2 regions of the Streptomyces sp. NPDC028314 genome follow, and region 1 is predicted to be linked to the other one. Evidence: riboswitches for the same ligand, from Rfam matches in the RefSeq annotation. Region 1 holds a riboswitch; the other holds the start of a gene.

Region 1 (7,721 bases):
GCCCAGGGGCTGCTCGCCGTACGCGGCCTGCTGCGCGCGAAGGGGCTGGCGCAGCCCGCCGTGGGCCGGGCGGCGCAGCGCGCGCTCGCCCCGCAGGTGGCCACCGCCTGGGAGCTCGCCACCTCGCAGGACATGCTCTACCCGCAGGCGACCGCCACCGGCATGAAGCCGAAGCCGGGGGCACGGCTGGTGGCCCGGTACGTGAGCCGGCTGATGACCGGGGCCACCACCCAGGAGGCGCTCACCGCCGCGTTCTTCCAGGTCATCACCATGACCAGCCCGCCCACCCACTGGTTCCGCCCGGACGTGCTCTGGCGGGTGCTGCGGGCCTCCGACCGCAGCGCCCACAAGGCGGCCCCGCTCACCGCTGCCGAGCGGACCATCGCCGGGCTCGACGGGGCCGGTAGCGGGCCCGGGAAGCAGCCCGCGGTCGACTCCGGCGGCCAGGACGACCCCGGCAGCCGGAACGACCGCGGGAGCACCCCCGCCGACCCCGTCCGCCACCCCTGATGGAGAACGGCCTGATCCTCTACGGATCGGGGGCGGTCATGGCGCTGGCGCTGCTGATCAAGCTGCCGGCGCTGCGCCGCGCCCGGGACCAGCCGCTGATGCGGGCGGTGTGCGCGGTGCTGGCGGTCGGCTGCCTGCTCATGGCGCTGGCGGCGCCGCCGACGATCGCCTGGGTCAACGAAGTCACCGGGGTCGTCAACTGCGCCGCCCCGCTGGTGTACAGCGTCCTGACCGCGTTCTCCGGCGCCTGCATCGCGCTGATCCTCCAGTGGGCCGGCGGCCCGCCGGAGAGCGTGCGGCGGGCCACCCGGCTGACGGTGGCCGCGTTCACGGCCGTCACGCTCCTGCTCAACGTGCTGTTCGTGGCCGGTGACGCGCCGGTGGAACGGCTCCGCGACTTCGACACGTACTACGCCGGCACGCCCTGGCTGCGCGAGATGATCATCGGCTACCTGCTGGCGCACACCGTGGGCAGTACCGCGCTGAGCACCCTGTGCTGGAAGTGGATGCTGAGGGTCGACCGCTCGCTGCGGCCGCTGCGCACCGGGCTGGCGCTGCTCATGCTCGGCGGGCTGCTCGACATCGGCTACCTCGTCGCGAAGTGGGCGGCGGTGGGCGCCCGCTGGACCGGCCGGGACTGGGACTGGCTGTCCACGTACGCGGCTCCGCCGTTCGCCTCGGCGGCGGCCCTGATGGTCGGGGCCGGCTTCCTCGTGCCGCTGGTCGGCGCCTCGGCGGCCTGGCGGGACTTCAGCCAGTACCGGCGGCTGCGCCCGCTGTGGCGGGCGCTGCGCGGCTTCGCGTCGGCCAGCGTGACGACCGTGCCGCTGACGTGGTGGTCGCCGGTCGGGATCCGGCTGATCCACCGCGAGTCGGTGATCGACGACGGGCTGCTGGCCCTCGCGTCCTGGTTCGACCCCGCCGTGCGCGACGCCGCGTACGAGGCCGCGTGCGCGCAGGGCCTGACCGGTCCGGCGGCTTCGGTGGTGGCCGACGCGGCCATGCTGGCGGCCGCCTGCCGGCGCCGGGCGGCCGCCGACCGGGCGGGTACGGCCGCGCGCCCCGGGCCGGGGCATCCGGCGCCGCCCCGGCCGGCCCCGCAGCCGCTGGCCGCCCTGGCCCGGGAGTTCCGGTCCTCGCCCATCGTGGCGGAGTTCCGCCGCGGGGCGGCGGTCGGCCGCTGACCGCCGGCGCCGGGTCGCGGTCCGGCCGGGGCGCGGGCCGGGGCGCGGAACGCCCCGGACCGAAGGGCCCGGGGCGTTCGTCGTACGTCGTACGTCGTCGGCAGCGGCCGGGGTCAGAGGTCCGCGAGGTCCAGCCCGGCCTGGGCGGCGGCCGCCCGGACGGTCTGTTCCAGGAGCACGGCGATGGTCATCGGGCCGACACCGCCGGGGACCGGGGTGATCAGCGAGGCGCGGGCGGCGGCCGACTCGAAGTGCACGTCGCCGACGTTGCCCTCGTTGTAGCCCGCGTCCAGGACCACGGCGCCCGGCTTGATGTCCTCGCCCCGGATGAACTCGGCCTTGCCGACGGCCGCGACCAGCACATCGGCCTGGCGCACGATCGAGGGCAGGTCCCGGGTGCGGGAGTGGCAGTAGGTGACGGTGGCGTTCCGCTCCAGCAGCAGCATCCCGGCGGGCTTGCCCAGGATCGCGCTGCGGCCGACGACGACCGCGTGCTTGCCGGTCAGGTCCACGTCGTAGGCCTCCAGCAGGCGCATGATGCCGCCGGGGGTGCAGGAGACGAAGCCCGGCAGGCCGAAGCCCATGGCGGCGAAGGAGTGCATGGTCACACCGTCCACGTCCTTGCCGGGGGCGATGGCCTCGAAGGCGGCGCGCTCGTCGATGTGGTGCGGGACCGGGTGCTGGAGCAGGATGCCGCTGATCTCGGGGTCCTCGGAGAGGGCCGTGATAGCGGCGACGAGCTCCTCGGTGGTCGTCTCCGCCGGGAGTTCCACGTGGCGGGAGGTGATCCCGGCCTTGGCGCAGCGGTTCTGCTTCATGCGGACGTAGGTGACCGAGGCGGGGTCCTCGCCGACCAGCACGGTCGCGAGACAGGGAGCGGTGCCGGTGCGCTCGGTGAGCTTCGCCGCGTGGGCGGCCGTCTGCTCCGAGATGCGGCGGGCGAGGGCGGTGCCGTCCATGAGGCGGGCGGTCCGGCCCTGGCCGGTGCGGGCCTGGTCGGCCTGCGTCTGGTCGGCCTGCGTCTGGTCGGCCTGTGCCTGATCGGCCTGTGCCTGATCGGTCTGGGCAGTCGTCATAGGGGTCTCCTGAGCGTCGCTGCGGGATCGCGGTTCGCCCAGGCGCGCGGCAGTCGACGTACGGGGGTACGCCGGGCCGCTCCCCGGTGGTGATCCACCCGAACGCCAGTCACGGCCCGCCGCCCACTCTAGTCGACGGCCGTGCGGAGCCCCCCGGCGATACCCGGTGGATGCCCGGCGCCCGACCTGGGACGATCGAGACATGACGCGTACTTTCGACCATCTCGTCGCGGAGGCGGAATCGGTCTCCGTGGAGGGCTGGGACTTCTCCTGGCTCGACGGCCGGGCCTCCGAGCAGCGCCCTTCCTGGGGCTATCAGGGGCTGCTGCGCGAACGCCTCTCCCGGGCCGGCTCCGCCCTCGACATCCAGACCGGAGGCGGCGAGGTGCTCGCCGGGGCCGCGCCGCTGCCCCCGCTCATGGCGGCCACCGAGTCCTGGCCGCCGAACATCGACAAGGCGACCCGGCTGCTGCACCCGCTGGGCGCGGTCGTGGTCGCGGACTCCGACGAACCGCCGCTGCCGTTCGGCGACGGGGCCTTCGAGCTGGTCTGCAGCAGGCACCCGGTGACCATCTGGTGGGAGGAGATCGCGCGGGTCCTTCGCCCGGGCGGTACGTACCTCTCGCAGCAGGTCGGTCCGGCCAGTGTCTTCGAGCTCGTGGAGTACTTCCTGGGCCCGCAGCCGGAGGAGGTCAGGCGCGGCCGGCACCCCGACGACGCGGTCGCGCAGGCTCGGGAGGCGGGCCTGGAAGTCGTCGATCTGCGCTCCGAACGACTGCGGACGGAGTTCAACGACATCGGAGCCGTGATCTACTTTCTACGGAAGGTGATCTGGATGGTGCCGGGCTTCACGGTCGGGCACTACCGGGACCGGTTGCGCGAGCTGCACGAACGGATCGAACGCGAAGGCCCGTTCGTCGCGCACACCTCCCGCTTCCTCATCGAGGCCCGCAAAACGGGCTGAGGGAACGGGCGGAGGAGGGCGGACGGATCCACGCCGGATCGGTTGCGCCGCCACAGCGTGGCGCAGGTCACTCAATTCAGCGCGTAACGAATCGACTCGGGCATGCGATGAACCGACAGGTGTCCTCGCGCGGCCCGGAATACAGACCCCCCTCGGGTCTGTTTCCCGAGTTCGCGCGATGATGTCCGGCCCACCCCTTATCTGTTCGCAACGAGAGGCTCCTTGTGTCGCTCAGCCCGTCCCGTACGTTCCCTCCGGAGATCGCCGAATCGGAGGCCCTGGTCACGCTCGTCGAGCGAGGCCGCGAGCAGGGTCACATCAACGGTGATGACGTGCGCCAGGCCTTCGAGGCCGGCCGCATCCCGGTGGACCAGTGGAAGCGGGTCCTGCGCAGCCTGAACCAGGTCCTGGACGAGGAGGGTGTCGCCCTCCACGTCAGCGCGGCCCCCGCCACCAAGGCTGCCGCGAAGAAGCCGCGCAAGGCGGCCGCCGCCCCCGCCCGCACCGTGACCAAGAAGGCCGCCGCCGCGCCGCGCCCCATCGGCGCGCGCAAGGCCTCGGCCACCAGCCCGGCCACGGCGGCGGCGATATCCGCTCCGTCGGCCTCCGGCACCGAGGAGGAGGTGGCGGCCGAGGCCGCCGCCGAGCCGAAGAAGCGGACGGTCAAGAAGACCGCCGCGAAGAAGGCCACGGCCACCAAGAAGACGGCCGCGGCGAAGAAGACCGGCGCGAAGGACGCCGACGAGGGCGAGACCCCCGCCGTCGAGGGCGAGGACTGGGCGGCCGAGGACCTGGCCGACGAGGCCGAGGAAGAGGCCCCCAAGGCCGCGGGCACCCAGGGCTTCGTCCTGTCCGACGACGACGAGGACGACGCCCCGGCGCAGACGGTCATGGTCGCGGGCGCCACCGCCGACCCCGTCAAGGACTACCTCAAGCTCATCGGCAAGGTGCCGCTGCTCAACGCCGAGCAGGAGGTCGAGCTCGCCAAGCGCATCGAGGCGGGCCTCTTCTCCGAGTACAAGCTCGAAGAGGAGGAGGACCACAAGCCCGCGTTCAAGCGCGAGCTGGAGATCCTCGTCGAGGACGGCCGCCGCGCCAAGAACCACCTGCTGGAGGCCAACCTCCGTCTCGTGGTCTCCCTCGCCAAGCGCTACACCGGCCGCGGCATGCTCTTCCTGGACCTGATCCAGGAGGGCAACGTCGGTCTGATCCGCGCCGTGGAGAAGTTCGACTACACCAAGGGCTTCAAGTTCTCCACGTACGCGACCTGGTGGATCCGGCAGGCGATCACGCGTGCCATGGCCGACCAGTCGCGCACCATCCGCATCCCCGTCCACATGGTCGAGATCATCAACAAGCTCGCCCGTGTGCAGCGCCAGATGCTCCAGGACCTCGGTCGCGAGCCCACTCCGGAGGAGCTGGGCAAGGAACTCGACATGACCCCCGAGAAGGTCATCGAGGTCCAGAAGTACGGCCGCGAGCCGATCTCCCTGCACACCCCCCTGGGTGAGGAGGGCGACAGCGAGTTCGGTGACCTCATCGAGGACTCCGAGGCGGTCGTGCCGGCCGACGCGGTGTCGTTCACCTTCCTCCAGGAGCAGCTCCAGTCGATCCTGGGCACGCTCTCCGAGCGTGAGGCGGGTGTCGTCTCCATGCGCTACGGCCTGAACGACGGCCAGCCGAAGACCCTGGACGAGATCGGCCGCGTGTACGGGGTCACCCGTGAGCGCATCCGCCAGATCGAGTCCAAGACCATGTCGAAGCTGCGCCACCCGTCGCGTTCCCAGGTGCTGCGCGACTACCTCGACTAGACCGGCCCCGCCCCTCAGGCCAGTCGGAAGACCGGCCCCCGGGGCGTGAACGGCAGGGAGGCACCCTGCGGGATCAGGTAGGCGTGCTCGCGCCGGATCCGCAGGGTGTCGCACCACCCGTCCGTGATCACCAGCACCGGCGCCTGCGGAGGGAAGTCCTCCGCACGCTGGAGCAGGTCGATGCCCGGCTGGAGCTCGGTTCCGCCGCGTCCGCGCACCCGTACCCGGCCCGCGATCTCGGTCGGTGCGACGAAGCCCGCGTCGTACGGCGCCGCGTCACAGAACACGACGCGTGCCGCCGGTACGTCGCGGGCTTCGGCGTACGAGGCGATCGCGCCCAGCGCCTTGCCGAGCAGGGCGGCGCTCATCGACCCGGAGGTGTCGAGCACGACGCCGAAGGTGCAGCGGGCGACCTCCTCGGGCGGGAAGTACCGGCCCGCGCGCGGGATGTCCGGGGTGGAGGCCTGGCGGCGGGCCGGGCGCGCGAAGCTCCGTACGGCCTGCGGCCTCGGCACGTACTCGTCGAACCAGCGGGCGAGCCGCGCGTCCCAGGGCACGGGCGGGTGGGCCAGGGCCCGGATCTCCTGGATCAGCCCGGCGGGCAGCAGCCCGCGCTCCCCGTACACGTGCAGGTCGTGGCCCTGGACCAGGCCGCGGCGGTAGAACTCGTCGAGGTCGGTGTACGGCCCGCTCCCCGGGTGGGGCAGCGGTTCCCCCAGGATGTCCCCCAGGCCCTTGCCGCGCAGGGTGGCCAGGCGGCGCGTCCGGCGCAGGTCGGTGGTGATCCGGTCGTAGACCTCCTCGACGGAGAGGCCCTTCAGCTCCGGGTCGTAGAGCAGTCCCTCGGGCATGGCGCCGACGCCCATCTCGACGAGCCAGCCGTTGACGACGTAGTCGGCGGCCACGTTGTGCAGGTACGGGTCGCGGGCGCCGCGGCGCTCGCCGTGGCGCAGGGCCGCGTGCAGCATCTCGTGGGCCAGGACGAACCGCCATTCCTCGTCGTCGAGGGTGCGCAGCGGGTTGACGTAGATCTCCCCGGCGCTCGCGCTGACGGCGGCGATCGCGATGCCCTGGGCGCGGGCCAGTTCGGCGTGGGCAACGATCCGCAGTCCCGCGGCGAGCCCGCCGAGCAGCGGGTACGAGGAGACGAACCAGTTCAGGGCCCGGTCCCAGGGGTGCCGGCGGACCCGCTCTCCGGTGACGCGGTCGCGGCGGCCGCCGGCCGTGTCCATGGCGGCGGAGACGCTGCGGGTCAGGGCGTGCGCGAAGGCGGTCTCCCAGTCCGGGACGGCGGTGCCGAGGACGCGGTGGGTCACGAGGACCTGGTCGGGGTGCTCGCCGGCCGTGCCGCAGTTCTCGTAGGCGGGCGGGATGCCGTCGCGGCGCCAGCGGGCGGCCAGCAGTTCCTCGTCGCCGCCGGGGTACGCCTCGGGCAGGTGGGCGGGGGTCCGGCCGACGGGGAAGGTCAGCAGGAAGCGGTTGACGACGGCGCAGCGGGCGGCGAGCTCGAAGCGGTCGGGCTGCGGGCGGTCCGCCTCGCGGGAGGCGGGGATGTGGCCGAAGCCGAGGTGGAGGAGGGCGTGGGCGAGGGTCCAGGCCCATTCCTCGGGATCGGCCCGTTTGGTGGGGTGGACGTGGATCGTGCCGTCGGAGTCCACGGCGGCGAGCCCTCCGGCCGGGGTCGCGGCGCACTTGGCCTGGCGGCAGACGGTGCCGCTGACCGCGGTGAGGGCGGGGTTGCGCCGCACCAGCAGGCGGCCCGCCTCGAAGGCCGCGGTGGCGGGGTCGGGCCGGTTCGCCTTGGCCGGCTTGCGGCTCACCGGCGGGCCTCGACCAGCCGGGGCATGTCGCGGGCGGCCTCGATGAGGAACCAGGACGGCAGCACGGGCAGCCCGTCGGCGTCGTCGGCGATCACGGTCTGGGCGACCTCGACGGAGATCTCCGCGAGCTGGACGAGCAGGGACTTCGAGCGGAAGGCGAGCTGTCGGACGGCCGGCGAGACGTGCTCGCGCTGTGCGGGCAGCTCCTTGACCAGGCGGCCGCGGAAGGCGTCGGCGAGGTAGTACAGCAGGTCGCGGTCGCCGAGGGCGGTGGGCCAGGAGACATCGCCCTTCATGATCGCCTCGATGCCGAAGGCATGCCGGACGATCTTGGCGTAGCCGCAGAAGGACACGGC
Region 2 (7,721 bases), on a different contig from region 1:
GTGACGCTGTCCGGCATCGCGGCGGGCCTGCACGCGGTGCTGGACCTCCCGGCGGGCACGGAGCCGTCCCTGATCCAGGCGGCGGCCTGGCACGACCTGGCCCTGGAGGGCCTCTCGCGCTACCGGCACCCGGAGTCGGACATGCCGATGCGCGACGCGGTGGTGGTGGGGTACGGGACCCCGTCGGACAGCGCGTGGTGGGGGGCGCTGGGGGCCCTCAAAGCGGTTGCCCTGGCCGGGCGTTAACGGGGCTCGGGGTGCCCCCGGTACCCCGGGCCTGTTTGCCGTTGCCCTGGCCGGGCGGTTTCCGGGGTTCGGGGTGTCCCGTGCCGGGCCGGGCCGCTTTGCAGCTCGGCTGCCGTTGCCCTGGCCGGGCGGGTGGCGGGGTTCGGGGTGCCCCGTGCCGGGCCGGGTCGGTTTGCAGCTCGGCTGCTGCGTGTCGCCTCAAGCGCCGGCGGGGCTGGGGTGGTGGGTCGGTGCCGGGTCCGGGGTGGGGTGTCGTCCGGGGCGGGCATGATTTATGGCGCCTGTTCAGGGCTTTGAATGTTCGGGCTTCTGTGCGCCACAAATCACGTTTTAGCCCCGGTCGACACCCCACCCCGGCCCCGTCACCGACCCCGGTGGTCGGATAACTGTCCCCTACCGCGGGGGTTGGGCTTCGTGGCCGGGGGCGGTGTCGGGGTGGGGTGTTGTCCGGGGCTAAAACGTGATTTGTTGGCGCCCTGTACCGCCCGGCAACTGGGGACCCGGCTGGGGCGCCATAAATCATGCCCGCCCCGGACCACACCCCACCCCGGCGGCGTCCCCGGCACCCCGCCCAGAGCGCAGCCAAACCCAGCCCCGTCGGCGCTTGAGGCGGCCGCAGCAGCCGAGCTGCAAACGAGCCCCGCCCCGCAGGGGCAGCCCGTTCCCCGCCCGGCCAGGGCAACGGCAGGGGCCACGGGGACACCCCGAAACCCCGTCAAACCGCCCGGCCAGGGCAACCGCCCGGCCAGGGCTACGGTTCGCCGAAGCGGGCCAGGGCCAGGGAGCCCGCCACGGCGATGGCGAAGCCGGCCACGGCGAGCCAGGTCAGCCCCTCGCGGGTGCGGTCGCCGAGCCACACCACCCCCACCACCGCCGGGCCGATCGTCTCGCCCAGCACCATCCCGGCCGTCGCCGCCGTCACCGAGCCGCGCTGCAGGGCGGAGGTGAGCAGCAGGAAGGCCGCCCCGCCGCCCAGCAGCAGCGCGTACAGCGCCGGGTTGGCCAGGGTCGACAGCGAGACGTCGTCGATGAGGCGGACGGCGACTTCGACGACCCCGAAGCCCGTGCCCGCCGCCAGGCCGAGGGTCAGGGCCCGGGCGCGGTCCGGCAGGCCGCCCGCCACCGCCCCCACCAGCAGCACCAGCCCCGCCACCCCCAGCAGGCCCAGCTTCAGTGCGAGGGATCCGGTCCCGGAGCCCTCTTCCCCCGAGGAGAGCCCCAGCATCAGGAGCCCGAGGCAGACCAGTCCCACCGCGCCCCACTCCAGCCCGCTCAGCCGTACGCGCAGCAGCCGGGACGCGACCACCGCCGTCACGGCGAGGCTGGCCGCCAGGGCCGCGCCCACCGCGTAGATCGGGATGTGCCGCAGGGCGATGATCTGGAGGACGAAGCCGACCGCGTCCAGGGAGAGGCCCGCCACGTACCGCCACTGCCGGAGCGCCCGCAGCAGCAGCGAGACGTCCACCCCGGAGCCCGTTCCCGGCTCGGCGGCCCGTGCCGCGACCGCCTGGAGGACCGACGCCGTACCGAAACAGACCGCCGCGCCAAGTGCGCAAATCATCCCAAGGAGCACGAACTGACTCTAGGTCACCGTCGTGACAAGGGTGTGACGACGGCTGGATTCCATCCCCCGGCAACCCCGTTCTAGTCTGTCGGGACCACGCCACCCAGGGAGCGATCTCAGATGGACACCAGCAAGACCACCCAGCGCCGGATGCGCTCGGGCGCCGTCGCGCTCGGCGGCATGGGCCTGCTCGCAGCCACCCTCGTGGCCTGCGGCAGCAGCGACGAGCCCGACAAGCGCTGCGCCGACCGCTCCACGCTGAAGAAGTTGGACAGCAAGGAGTGCAAGAGCGGCGGCCACGGCGCCTACTACTACGGCGGCAGCGTGTCCAACGGCAAGGTGGGCGGCGGCAGCTTCGACAAGTCCGCCGTCACCCGCGGCGGCATCGGCGGCCACAAGAGCTCCGGCTCCTCCGGCGGCTGAGCACCCCATGCAGCGGCACACCATCGAGCCCCGCCCCGGCTGGCAGAAGACCGTCGAGGAGCAGGGGCTGATCTACCCCCTGACCCGGTATCCCGACGACTCCCTGCGCCCCTACTGGGACGAGAGCGCGTACTACTCGTTCTCCCTCCCGGAGGTCGAGGCGCTGGAGAACGTCGTCGAGGAGCTGCACGCCATGTGCCTGGCCGCGGCCGCGCACATCGTCGAGCAGGACCGTTTCGCCGACCTCGGCATCACCGACCCGAAACTCGCCGCGCTGATCGCCGGGTCCTGGCACCGGCGCGCCGAGCAGCCTTCCCTCTACGGCCGCTTCGACCTGCGCTACGACGGCTCCGGCAGCCCCGCGAAGATGCTGGAGTACAACGCCGACACCCCCACCTCCCTGGTGGAGGCGGCGAGTCCGCAGTGGTTCTGGATGGAGGAGCGCTTCCCCGGCGCCGATCAGTGGAACTCGCTCCACGAGCGGCTCGTCGAGGGCTGGCGCCGGCAGGCCGAGCTGCTGCCTCCCGGCCCGGTGCACTTCGCGCACTCCGAGACCGACGAGCTCGGCGAGGACCTGATGACGGTGGCCTACCTCCAGGAGACCGCCGAGCAGGCGGGCCTGGACACGCAGGCCCTGTCCGTCGAGCAGATCGGCTGGGACAGCCTGTCCGGCCGGTTCGTCGACGAGAAGCTGCGCTTCATCCGCAGCTGCTTCAAGCTCTACCCGTGGGAGTGGCTGGCCACCGACGAGTTCGGCCCGCAGGTCCTCGGCACCTACGACCACGGCGGCGGCTCCGGCACCACCTGCTGGATCGAGCCGCTGTGGAAGATGCTGCTCTCCAACAAGGCGCTGCTGGCGATCCTGTGGGAGCTGTTCCCCGAGCACCCGAACCTGCTGCCCGCCTATCTCGACGGCCCGCGCGAGCTCGCGGAGACCACCGGGTACGCGGCCAAGCCCCTGCTGGGCCGCGAGGGGGCCGGGGTGAGCCTGCACGCGGCGGGCGCGGACGCGGAGCCGTTCGTCCCGGACGAGGGCGAGACGTACGTCTTCCAGGCCCTGGCCCCGCTGCCCGACTTCGACGGCAACCGGGTGGTGCTCGGCGCGTGGGTCGTCGAGGAGGAAGCGGCGGGGCTGGGCATCCGGGAGTCCGCGGGGCCGGTCACGGACGAGTACGCCCGTTTCCTGCCCCACGTCATCCTCTGACCGTGGCCGGCCCGGCAGCCCGGTCCGGCAGCCCGGTCCGGCAGCCCGGTCCGGCAGCCCGGTCCGGCAGCCCGGTCCGGCAGCCCGGTCCGGCAGCCCGGTCCGGGAGGACCGCTCTAGGCGGAGAGCACCGAACGCAGCTGGTCCAGCCCCCAGTCCAGGTCCTCCTTGCTGATCACCAGCGGGGGCGCGATCCGGATGGTCGATCCGTGGGTGTCCTTCACCAGCACCCCGAGTTCCATCAGCTTCTCGGAGATCTCCCGGCCCGTGCCGCGCGCCGGGTCGATGTCGACGCCCGCCCACAGTCCGCGGCCCCGTACGGCGGTCACCGCGCCCCCGCCGACCAGCAGGTTCAGCTCCCGGTGCAGGTGGTCGCCGAGTTCGGCGGCGCGCTGCTGGTACTCGCCCGAGCGGAGCATCGCGATCACCTCCAGGGCGACCGCGCAGGCGAGCGGGTTCCCGCCGAAGGTGGAGCCGTGCTCGCCGGGCCGGAACACGCCGAGCACGTCCCGGTCCGCGACGACGGCGGACACGGGCACGACCCCGCCGCCCAGGGCCTTGCCCAGGATGTACACGTCGGGGACGACCCCCTCGTGCTCGCAGGCGAAGGTCTTGCCGGTGCGGCCGAGGCCCGACTGGATCTCGTCCGCCATGAACAGGACGTTCCGCTCGCGCGTGAGTTCCCGTACGCCCCGCAGGTAGCCGGCGGGCGGTACGAGGACCCCCGCCTCGCCCTGGATCGGCTCCAGCAGCACGGCGACGGTGTTCTCCGTGACGGCGTGGGCGAGCGCGGTGAGGTCGCCGTACGGGACGATCTCGAAGCCCGGCGTGTACGGGCCGAAGTGGTCGCGGGCCTCGTGGTCCGTGGAGAAGGACACGATGGTGGTGGTCCGGCCGTGGAAGTTGTCGGCCGCGACCACGATCTTGGCGTGGCCGTCCGGGACGCCCTTGACCTCGTAGCCCCACTTGCGGGCGGTCTTCACCGCCGTCTCCACGGCTTCCGCGCCCGTGTTCATGGGCAGCACCATCTCCTTGCCGCACAGCGCGGCGAGTTCGGTACAGAAGTCCGCGAAGCGGTCGTGGTGGAAGGCGCGGGAGGTGAGGGTGACCCGCTCCAGCTGGGCGCGGGCGGCGTCGATCAGCCGGCGGTTGCCGTGGCCGAAATTGAGCGCCGAGTAACCGGCCAGCATGTCGAGATACCTGCGGCCCTCCACGTCGGTCATCCACGCGCCTTCCGCCGACGCGACGACGATGGGCAGGGGATGGTAGTTGTGCGCGCTGTGCGCGTCGGCGGAGCGGATGGCATCAGCAGTATTCGACACGGGGTCTCCGATCGTCCGTCAGGCCTGTGACGAGGGTGGCGTCACTTTCCATCCTCGCTCGCGATGCGGACGGAGAAACCTTTCTCGTGGCGTGCCCGCTAAGGTGGGCCCCACGCACGGCGACTGGCGTACGGAGAACCAACTCCGGGGGAGCCGTGCGCGCACGACCGCATACACGGCCGCTCGCCTGGGCCTCGCGGGGACGAAGACGACATCGACCCCGGAGGAGCCGCCATGACCGCGCGCCGCCATCCCGCCCTTTTCGCGACCGACCCCGAGCTGGCGTCCTTCGTCGAGGCGGAGGAAGTACTGCAGGCCGAGACCCTGCGGCTGATCCCCAGCGAGAACTACGTGTCCGCCGCCGTGCTGGAGGCCTCCGGCACGGTCCTGCAGAACAAGTACAGCGAGGGCTACCCGGGCCGCCGCTACTACGAGGGCCAGCAGAACATCGACCGCGTCGAGGCGCTGGCCGTCGAGCGGGCGAAGGGCCTGTTCGGCGTGGACCACGCGAACGTGCAGCCGTACTCCGGCTCTCCGGCCAACCTGGCCGTCTACCTGGCCTTCGCGAAGCCCGGCGACACGGTGATGGGCATGGCCCTGCCGATGGGCGGCCACCTCACGCACGGCTGGGGCGTCTCGGCGACGGGCTCGTGGTTCCGGGGCGTGCAGTACGGCGTCTCGGCGGAGACCGGCCGGATCGACTACGACGCGGTGCGCGAGCTGGCCCTCGCGGAACGCCCGAAGATCATCTTCTGTGGCGGTACGGCGCTGCCCCGCACGATCGACTTCGAGGCCTTCGCCTCCATCGCGAAGGAGGCGGGCTCGGTCCTGGTGGCCGACGTCGCGCACATCGCGGGCCTGATCGCGGGCGGGGCGCACCCCTCGCCGGCCGGGCACGTGGACGTCATCTCCACCACCACCCACAAGACCCTGCGCGGTCCGCGCGGCGCGATGCTGATGTGCCGTGAGGAGCACGCGAAGGCCATCGACAAGGCGGTCTTCCCGGGCCTCCAGGGCGGCCCGCACAACCAGACGACGGCCGGTATCGCGGTCGCGCTGCACGAGGCGGCGCAGCCGGCGTTCGTCTCTTACGCGCACGCGGTCGTCGCCAACGCCAAGGCGCTGGCCGCCGCCCTGCTGGAGCGGGGCTTCGACCTCGTCTCGGGCGGTACGGACAACCACCTGATCCTGATGGACCTGACCTCGCGGGGCGTCCCGGGCAAGATCGCCGCCAAGGCGCTGGACCGGGCGGGCATCGTGGTGAACTACAACACGGTCCCGTTCGACCCGCGCAAGCCGTTCGACCCGTCGGGCATCCGGATCGGCACGCCTTCGCTCACCTCGCGGGGCCTGTCGCAGGAGCACATGCCGGTGGTGGCCGACTGGATCTCCCGCGCGGTCGAGGCCGCCGCCAAGGGGGACGAGCCGGCCCTGGCCGCCGTCCGCGCCGAGGTCACCGACCTGATGGCGGCCTTCCCGGCACCGGGGCTCCCGTTGTCGTGACCCTGCGGCGGCGTCGCGGGGCTCCGCCCCGCGCCCCGCGCCCCGCAATCCGCGCCTCGAACGCCGGCGAGGGCCGGATCTGTCCGGCGGCGCCCCGGAAAGCGGTCGCTCGGCCGGGGCAAGATCCGGCCGCCTGACTACTGCCCGGTACGTGGGCGGCCCCCGCACGGCGGGCGGGGCGCCGTCCGGGGCGGGGGCCCGCGGGGCCCGCGGACCCGGACGGTTCCGGCCAGCGAAGGGCCCGAGCCCGCCCCCGCACCTGAGAGAATGAGGCCATGGCTTCTGACCGTCCTCGCGCGCTCTCCGGCATCCAGCCCACCTCCGGTTCGTTCCACCTCGGGAACTACCTCGGAGCCATCCGTCAGTACGTCGCCCTGCAGGAGACGCACGACGCCTTCTACATGGTCGTCGACCTGCACGCGATCACCATGCCGCAGGATCCGAAGGAACTGCGCGCGAACACCCGGCTCTCCGCCGCCCAGCTGCTCGCCGCCGGCCTGGACCCCGAGCGCTGCACGCTCTTCATCCAGAGCCACGTGCCCGAGCACGCGCAGCTCGGCTGGGTCATGAACTGCATCACCGGCTTCGGTGAGGCGAGCCGGATGACCCAGTTCAAGGACAAGTCCGCCAAGCAGGGCGCCAACAACGCCACCGTCGGCCTGTTCACGTACCCGATCCTCCAGGTCGCCGACATCCTGCTCTACCAGGCGAACTCCGTCCCCGTCGGCGAGGACCAGCGCCAGCACATCGAGCTGACCCGCGACCTGGCCGAGCGCTTCAACACGCGCTTCGGCCAGACCTTCACGCTCCCCGCCGCGCACATCGTCAAGGAGGTCGCGAAGATCTACGACCTCCAGGACCCGGCGATCAAGATGTCGAAGTCCGCCTCGTCCCCCAAGGGCCTGATCAACCTCCTCGACGAGCCCAAGGTCACCGAGAAGAAGATCAAGAGCGCGGTCACCGACACCGAGGCCGAGATCCGCTTCGACACCGAGAAGAAGCCCGGCGTCAGCAACCTGCTCACGATCTACTCCACCCTCACGGGCGAGTCCGTCACCGAGCTGGAGGCCCGGTACGAGGGCAAGGGCTACGGCGCGCTGAAGACGGACCTGGCCGGTGTGATGGTCGATTTCGTCACACCGTTCAAGCAGCGCACCCAGGACTACCTGGACGACCCGGAGACCCTGGACGCCGTGCTGGCCAAGGGCGCGGAGAAGGCTCGGGCGGTCGCCGCCGAGACCCTGGCGCAGGCTTACGACCGCCTCGGTTTCCTGCCCGCCAAGCACTGACCGACAGAGGGCCCTGGCGGTCCGGGGGGTGCTGGCTCCACACTGAGGCGGCAGCACCCTTTCACACGACAGACGGAGGACATACGTGGGGACCGTAACGCTCGGCGTTTCGATCGCGGTCCCGGAGCCGTACGGCAGCCAGCTCCAGGGGCTGCGCGCCGGCTTCGGGG

Evidence for each region. Region 1 has a riboswitch for ZMP and ZTP ahead of ACZ4TG_RS15625 (bifunctional 5,10-methylenetetrahydrofolate dehydrogenase/5,10-methenyltetrahydrofolate cyclohydrolase). Riboswitches for the same ligand answer to the same signal wherever they lie in the genome.
Region 2: linked by a shared signal. The riboswitch ahead of ACZ4TG_RS27630 (serine hydroxymethyltransferase) and the one ahead of ACZ4TG_RS15625 (bifunctional 5,10-methylenetetrahydrofolate dehydrogenase/5,10-methenyltetrahydrofolate cyclohydrolase) in region 1 are both predicted to bind ZMP and ZTP.

What each region holds. Positions count from the first base shown of each region.
Region 1 is NZ_JBVHTP010000006.1:27,898-35,618, reverse strand. It holds gene ACZ4TG_RS15635 (NAD(P)/FAD-dependent oxidoreductase) at 1-510, shown strand, start outside; gene ACZ4TG_RS15630 (MAB_1171c family putative transporter) at 510-1,694, shown strand; gene ACZ4TG_RS15625 (bifunctional 5,10-methylenetetrahydrofolate dehydrogenase/5,10-methenyltetrahydrofolate cyclohydrolase) at 1,808-2,653, opposite strand; ZMP/ZTP riboswitch at 2,800-2,893, opposite strand; gene ACZ4TG_RS15620 (methyltransferase domain-containing protein) at 2,973-3,734, shown strand; gene ACZ4TG_RS15615 (RNA polymerase sigma factor) at 3,959-5,545, shown strand; gene ACZ4TG_RS15610 (vWA domain-containing protein) at 5,560-7,365, opposite strand; gene ACZ4TG_RS15605 (ATP-binding protein) at 7,362-7,721, opposite strand, start outside.
Region 2 is NZ_JBVHTP010000013.1:72,324-80,044, reverse strand. It holds gene pdxR (MocR-like pyridoxine biosynthesis transcription factor PdxR) at 1-246, shown strand, start outside; gene ACZ4TG_RS27650 (hypothetical protein) at 998-1,807, opposite strand; gene ACZ4TG_RS27645 (hypothetical protein) at 1,931-2,233, shown strand; gene ACZ4TG_RS27640 (glutathionylspermidine synthase family protein) at 2,241-3,437, shown strand; gene rocD (ornithine--oxo-acid transaminase) at 3,554-4,759, opposite strand; ZMP/ZTP riboswitch at 4,869-4,959, shown strand; gene ACZ4TG_RS27630 (serine hydroxymethyltransferase) at 4,994-6,262, shown strand; gene trpS (tryptophan--tRNA ligase) at 6,538-7,551, shown strand; gene ACZ4TG_RS27620 (2'-5' RNA ligase family protein) at 7,637-7,721, shown strand, end outside.